Regions from separate parts of the Mesorhizobium sp. 113-1-2 genome, predicted to be linked through region 1. Evidence: riboswitches for the same ligand, from Rfam matches in the RefSeq annotation. Region 1 holds a riboswitch; each other region holds the start of a gene.
What was found. A riboswitch is a leader RNA that binds a small molecule or an ion and turns the genes downstream of it on or off. The one in region 1 is predicted to bind cobalamin.
Positions count from the first base shown of each region.

Region 2: it holds a riboswitch for cobalamin, as region 1 does, so the genes downstream of both, bluB (5,6-dimethylbenzimidazole synthase) here and JN279_RS26555 (DUF1636 family protein) in region 1, are expected to answer to the same signal.
Region 3: it holds a riboswitch for cobalamin, as region 1 does, so the genes downstream of both, JN279_RS19410 (DUF1636 family protein) here and JN279_RS26555 (DUF1636 family protein) in region 1, are expected to answer to the same signal.

Region 1 covers NZ_AP023242.1:5,443,419-5,445,678, forward strand. Annotated here, with positions in the region: gene JN279_RS26550 (ABC transporter ATP-binding protein) at 1-708, opposite strand, end outside; gene JN279_RS26555 (DUF1636 family protein) at 705-1,103, opposite strand; cobalamin riboswitch at 1,194-1,400, opposite strand; gene JN279_RS26560 (ABC transporter substrate-binding protein) at 1,854-2,260, shown strand, end outside.
Region 2 covers NZ_AP023242.1:5,955,909-5,958,168, forward strand. Annotated here, with positions in the region: gene JN279_RS29070 (histone deacetylase family protein) at 1-523, opposite strand, end outside; cobalamin riboswitch at 645-824, shown strand; partial or broken gene bluB (5,6-dimethylbenzimidazole synthase) at 918-1,502, shown strand; gene JN279_RS29080 (hypothetical protein) at 1,610-2,260, opposite strand, start outside.
Region 3 covers NZ_AP023242.1:4,003,045-4,005,304, reverse strand. Annotated here, with positions in the region: gene JN279_RS19415 (winged helix-turn-helix domain-containing protein) at 1-932, shown strand, start outside; cobalamin riboswitch at 962-1,166, shown strand; gene JN279_RS19410 (DUF1636 family protein) at 1,207-1,635, shown strand; gene cobW (cobalamin biosynthesis protein CobW) at 1,638-2,260, shown strand, end outside.

The DNA.
Region 1 (2,260 bases):
GTCGACGCCGAAAATCTCGCGGATCAGTTTTTGGGTCAGCGCTTCACGGGAGGCGGCCAGCGCGTGCAGCCGCGCTTCGTGCATCACCGCGACCCTTGTGGCGAAGGGCGCCACCAGAGCCAGATCATGCAGCGCCGCGATCACGGTCATGCCGAAGCCGGCCACGAGCTCGAGCAGTTCCGCGCGGGCACGCGGATCGAGATGGTTGGTCGGCTCGTCCAGGAACAGCACTTTCGGTTGCTGCGCGATGGCGCGCGCCAGCTGGGCGCGCTGGCGTTCGCCGCCCGACAGCGAGCCGATGCTGCGGCCAAGCAGCGGCAACAGCCCGGTCCGGCGCAGCGCGTCGACGACGATGTCGCGTTCCTCGCTCCTGCGCCTCAGGCCGGCATGCGGGACGCGGCCAAGCTCGACATAGTCGATCACCGCCAGACGCGGATCCGGCTGGTCGGTCTGGCCGACGACGGCGATGTGCAAGGCGCGTTCGGCGGTCGAGATCCTGTCGAGGCGGCGCCCACCGAGCTTCACCTCGCCCGCATTTGGCCTGAGCATGCCAGAGAGCATGCGCAGCAGCGTGGTCTTGCCGGCACCATTGGGGCCGATGATGGCGAGACGATCGCCAGAGGCCACCGACAGGCTGACCGCATGGACCAGATCGCGGCCGTTCGCCATCGCGCAGAGGTCGCGGGCTTCGAGAAGCGGCATTGTCATCGGCTGTCGCCCGCAATCTTGGCCGGTCCGGGAATGCGGGCCAGAGTCTTGCCGGCCAGTCGCGGCGGACGTTGTCCGGAATTGCACCAGCCGTCGGCGAGCGATGCGTAAAGCCTGGCAAATCGCACGAGATCGCCGGCCTTGGCCTCGGCGTCGATGGAGCCGAAAAGATAGGAAGCCTTGCCCGGCGCCTGGAAGGCCACCGTCAGCGGCCGCGCACAGCCCGCCATGCATTCGACGCCTTCGATCGTGAAGCCATGCGCCACATCAGGCTCATGGTGAGCCGCAAGCCGGGAGCGCAGATCGGCGCAAAGGCTTTCGCCCGACCTGACCCCGGTTGGGATATCACGGCAAAGCGTGCACACGATGATGCGATGATCGATGGCGCCGTCCAACTTCCGTCACTTTCCAAAACTGGCGACGGAAGGATGTTGGCGAGCCGGCCGGCAAGACCGACGTCCACGTTTCCTCCCGGCACACCCCGTCCGGTCAACTCAGTGATGGCAGGTCTCCTGGCTCGCGGGTCGTTGCGCAATCCTGCCTTCCCAGCCTTGCCGGCCAGTGGCATGTCGGATCTTGCTCACCGCTTACAGTTGCGGGGGCAGCCACGGTCTCGACCTTTGCGGGTCTCACCGTGTTCCCTTTTCACCCCTTGCCTTTCGGCGCGGGGACCATCAGCCGAGCATCGTAGATTTGCCCCCGGCGCATCGCAACGATTCTTTTCGACCAAGCCTGTCACCATCGCGGCACCAGCAGCCTTGGCCTCATCAGAGAAGACACATGTGATATTTCCATTCGTAATGTCATAACATAACGTTAGAATGATATCCTCTGTCGCTGTCAATCCCCTTGTCGTGAGAGCCATGTCGGCTTGTCGGCAAGGTTGCGACCGCGCAAGGCGGAGTTCAGTCAAACCACCCCGGCTGGAGGCAACCGAAAATATCCGAAATTGACCATCGAAGCGCTTGCGCAAGCGCTTCGATTAGATTAATTCAATCTCCGTGACGAATTTGGCGACGGAAAAACCACGCCACCAACTTCGCCTTCGGAGGGTCAGCAACAGTCACTGTCGACACGCGTCGCGCTCGCGCTTCGCGGCGGCTTGCTGCTGCCTGTCATTGTCAGATCGAACCGGGAGGAAAACGATGAACATCAAACAGAATGCACTGTCCCGCCGCACTTTCATGAAGGCTTCCGCGGCACTCGGCGCGACCGCAGTGGCGGCGGCGTCAGGGGTCAAGGTGGCGCGGGCCGCGCCCGCCGAAATCAGGTATTTCTACCGGGCGCCATGGCCGTCCTCGGAGGTCTACGCCAATTGGCTGATCGACGAATGGAACAAGAAGAATGGCGACCGGGTCCATGTCACCGGAGCCAGCGTCGACGGCGAGACCTACAAGACCAAGCAGACGATCGAGCTGTCATCGAGCAATCCGCCTGATCTTTTCTATTCCTGGGAAGGCGGCCGCGGCAAGGAGATCGTCGACAACGGTTTCTCCGCCGATCTGACGCCCTATTACGAGAAGTATGGCTGGGACAAGAAGCTGAACCCGGC
Region 2 (2,260 bases), 510 kb from region 1:
CCCAGAAGATATCCTGCGTGCCGTTGCCGTGATGCACGTCCCAGTCGACGACAGCGACGCGCTCGGCGCCATGCTTCTTCTGCGCATAGCGCGCCGCAATCGCCGCCGTGTTGAAGAAACAGAAGCCCATCGCGGTGGTCTTCTCGGCATGATGGCCGGGCGGCCTTGCGGCGACGAAGACATTGTCGGCACGGCCGGCAAAGACGTCGTCGACAGCGGCGTTGGCGGCGCCGATCGCGGTGATCACCGCTTGCCAGCTCTTCGGGCTGGCGGTGGTGTCGGCATCGATGCGGGCAAGGCCCTCCTCGGGAATGGCGGCACGCACGCGGGCGACGAAATCGGCGGGATGGGCGTACAGGATGGTCGCTTCATCGCCCTCCGGCGCCTTGACGCGATCGAGCCCAGCGAAGGCCTCGTCATCCAGCACCCGTTCTATGGCGCGTAAACGGTCCGGCCGCTCGGGATGGCCGGGCGGCGTGATGTGTTCGAGGAAGATCGGATGGGTATAGAGACGAGTGGCCATGCTCCCTATCTAGTGCCCCGGCAACGCGATGGCCATGCGTTGCCGCTTGATGACTGGGGAAAATCACGCATGCGTCCATTGGCGTCGCTGCGGGGATTGGCGCCGCCGAGGCTTCGGCGTAAGGTCGCAGCCACTGCCTGGTGCCCGCCGCAAGCGGGAGAATCGGGAACACGGTTGAACTCCGTGGCGTGCCCAACGCTGTGAGGGGGACCGCGCCGGTAAATGCCACTGTCGATGACGGGAAGGCACCGGACGCGGGTTGATCCCAAGCCAGAAGACCGGCCTGGCAGGCATCGTCATCCGCATGGTCAGGCGGCTGGCATCAATAGCAATCGCAAGGGGACAAGCGATGCCGGAACACATGACCGCTCCTATGGGCGACGGATTTGACCAGATGGCGCGTGACGCGGTCTACCGTGCCATGTTCACGCGGCGCGACGTGCGCAGCCATTTCCTGCCCGACGCGCTCGACGACGGGGTGCTGGCGCGGCTTCTGCTTGCCGCCCATTACGCGCCATCGGTCGGCTTCATGCAGCCCTGGAACTTCATCGTCATTCGCGACGCCAAACGGCGGGAAAAGGTGCGCGACCTGTTCCTGGCTGCGCGCGAACAGGAATTGCCTGAAATCGAGGCGGAACGTCAGGCGCTCTACCGCAAGCTCAAGCTCGAAGGCATCTGCGAAAGCGCCCTCAACATCTGCATCACCTGCGACCGCCAGCGCTCGCAGGGTTCGCCTCTGGGCCGCTGGCACAATCCGGAAATGGATCTCTACAGCACGGTCTGCGCGGTGCAGAATTTCTGGCTGGCGGCGCGCGCCGAAGGCGTAGGCGTCGGCTGGGTCAGCATCATCGAGCCGCAAGCGTTGAAGAGCCTGCTATCCATTCCCGAGCACGTGACGCCGATCGCTTATCTCTGCGTCGGCCGGGTTTCCGAGTTCGCGCCCAAACCGGACCTCGAAACGCATGGCTGGGGCCGGCGGCTGCCGCTGCCCGAATTGATCATGAGCGAGACTTTCTGCGGGCAAGGCGAGGCACCACTCAAGTCAGCTGTGGTGCACCTCAACGCAGTCGCCTGCGCGCCCGCCGATCAGCGGGTTGCGCCTGCGGTGCCCCAGCGCGAGCCGCCAAAGGAGGCCAGCGCCTTGTCCCTCAGCTCCCTGAACTTCGACGACGCCTCGGCCAGCCGGGCATCCCAGGCCGGATCGGGCACCTGGCCGGCTATGGTCTTGAAATAGACCTGCATCAGGCAAGCAATGGCAAATGGCTCGATGAAGGCGGCCTTGAAGGCCCAGGCGAAGACGATTGCCAGCACGAAAGCCCAGCCGGCGAGTTGCCCCGGCATGATGAACAGAATGGCGGCGGCCGGGGCCAGCATCAGCAGGAAAATGACGAAGGACACGCCCCACATGATGACCGCTAGCCAGACGGCGTTCTTGACCATGGTCTTGCCGTTCTGGGCGTAGAGCACGACGCCTTGCCGCGCCGTCTCGAAGGGCGAGGACGAATTGATGCGGATGTTGTAGCCGAGGATGATCTCGTCGACATAGGTGAGCGACAGGCGGATCACCGTGTTGATGAAGGAGACCAGGCCGCTCAGGCCCGGGATCGGCAAGAAGGCGGCGATGCCGCCGAGCAGGCCGGTGATGGCGCGGATGGCGCCCTTGACCAGCTGGTCGACGACAAAAAGGATGTTGGCCTCGGCGAAACGCTCGGTCACGACCTGCCTGGCATAGGCGAT
Region 3 (2,260 bases), 1.4 Mb from region 1:
AGGCCTCCTTCCTGCCGGTCGAAACCTACCCGCTGATGCGCTGGCGCATGCAGCGCGCCGAGCAAGGCGACGAGATGTATCTGGGCCTGGCCAAATGGGGCCGCGAGCACGCCGCCTATATAGAAGAGATTTATCGCGCGGTCGCCGAGCGCGGCCCGATCGCCGCCTCCGCGCTCGAAGGCCAGAAGGGTTCGGGCGGCTGGTGGGGCTGGAGCCATGCCAAACATGCCTTCGAATGGCTGTTCTGGGCCGGGCGCATCACCACGGCGCACCGCCGCGGCTTCGAGCGCTTCTATGATTTGCCCGAGCGCGTCCTGCCGCAGGCGATCCTCGATCTGCCGGTGCCCGCCCCGGAGGACGCGCATCGCGAATTGCTGCGCATTTCCGCCCGCGCCCACGGCATCGCGACATCAGGCGATTTGCGCGACTATTTCCGCTTGTCGCCGGCCGACATGAAGGGCCGGTTGGAGGAACTGGTCGAGTTGGGCGAGCTCGTGCCGGTGCGAGTCGAAGGCTGGGACAAGCCGGCTTACCTTCACAAGGACGCGCGCCTGCCCCGGAAAATCGAGGCGCGCGCCTTGCTGGCGCCGTTCGACCCGGTGGTGTTCGAACGATCGCGCTCGGAGCGGCTGTTCGATTTCCACTACCGCATCGAGATCTACACGCCAGCTGAGAAGCGCCAATACGGCTATTACGTCCTGCCGTTCCTGTTCGGCGACCGGATCGTCGCGCGCGTCGACCTCAAGGCAGACCGGCCAGCCAGCGTCCTGCGCGTCCATGCCGCCTACCCTGAGCCCAACGCACCGCCTGAAACCGCTGCGCAGCTCTTTGAGGAACTGAAGCAGATGCAGGGCTGGCTCGGCCTTGAACGCATGGAAGTGACGCCGGCCGGCGATCTGGGCCCGGCGCTGGCCGACATCGCCGTGTCGTAGCCGCGCGTTGACACCGCTGCCTGCAAAAGCCTAAATCCGGTTCAGACGGTCCCTTGCCCGCAACGGCAGGGGCTAAGAGGGAATGCGGTGCGGGATGAAAATCTCAAATCCGCGGCTGTCCCCGCAACTGTAAGCGAAGAGCCAAGGCCGAAAGCCACTGGGAGTTTCCCGGGAAGGCGGCACCCAAGGCGATGACCCGCGAGCCAGGAGACCTGCCGTCTGCGACAGAAGAATCCGATCGCCCGGCGGGTTTCCGGGCAAGGAGCCCGGCTTTTTGGACCAGAACAGCAGTTTTTCGGCTGGCACAGCGGATATCTCGTCCGCCGACAGCGAAGCCTTGGCCGGCATCACGGTCATCGTCTGCGCCTCCTGTCGCGACGAGACCGGCTCCGACGCCCATCCCCGCGCCGGCGAACTGTTGGCCGAGGACACGCGCCGTGCAGCGTCTGACGACCATATCCGAGTGCGCACGGTCGAGTGCCTTGGCAATTGCAAGCGCCGGCTGAGCGCGGCGATCCTGCGCGACGGCTGCTGGAGCTATGTGTTCGGCGACCTGACCGCGGCCAGCGGCGCCGACCTCGTCACCGGCGCCAAACTCTTCGCCACCTCGACCGACGGCCTCATCCCCTGGCGTGGCCGGCCCGATTCCCTCAAGCGCGGCCTCGTTGCCCGCATTCCACCTCTCGACCTGTTGAAGGATTGATCATGAGCGCTTCCGTCTCCCGTGTCCCCTGCACCGTCGTCACCGGCTTCCTTGGCGCCGGCAAGACGACGCTGGTCCGCCATCTCCTGGAAAACGCCGGCGGCAAGCGCATCGCGATCATCGTCAACGAGTTCGGCGACATCGGCATCGACGGCGAAATCCTGAAAGGCTGCGGCATCGACACCTGCCCCGAGGAAAACATCGTCGAGCTGGCCAATGGCTGCATCTGCTGCACAGTGGCCGACGATTTCGTGCCGGCGCTCGACCAGATCCTGTCGCTCAACCCCAAGGTCGACCATATCCTGATCGAAACCTCGGGCCTCGCTCTGCCCAAGCCGCTGGTCCAGGCGTTCCAGTGGCCGACAGTGAAGAGCCGCGTGACCGTCGACGGAGTCATCGCCGTGGTCGATGGCCCGGCGCTGGCCGAAGGTCGTGTCGCCAACGATATGGACGCGCTGCAGGCGCAGAGGACTGCTGACGACAGCCTCGACCATGACGACCCGGTCGAGGAAGTGTTCGAGGACCAGATCGCCTGCGCCGATCTGATCATCCTGTCGAAAAGCGACCTGATGGACGCCGCCGGCTCGGCCCGCGCCAACGCCATCATTGGCGAGCACTCCGCCCG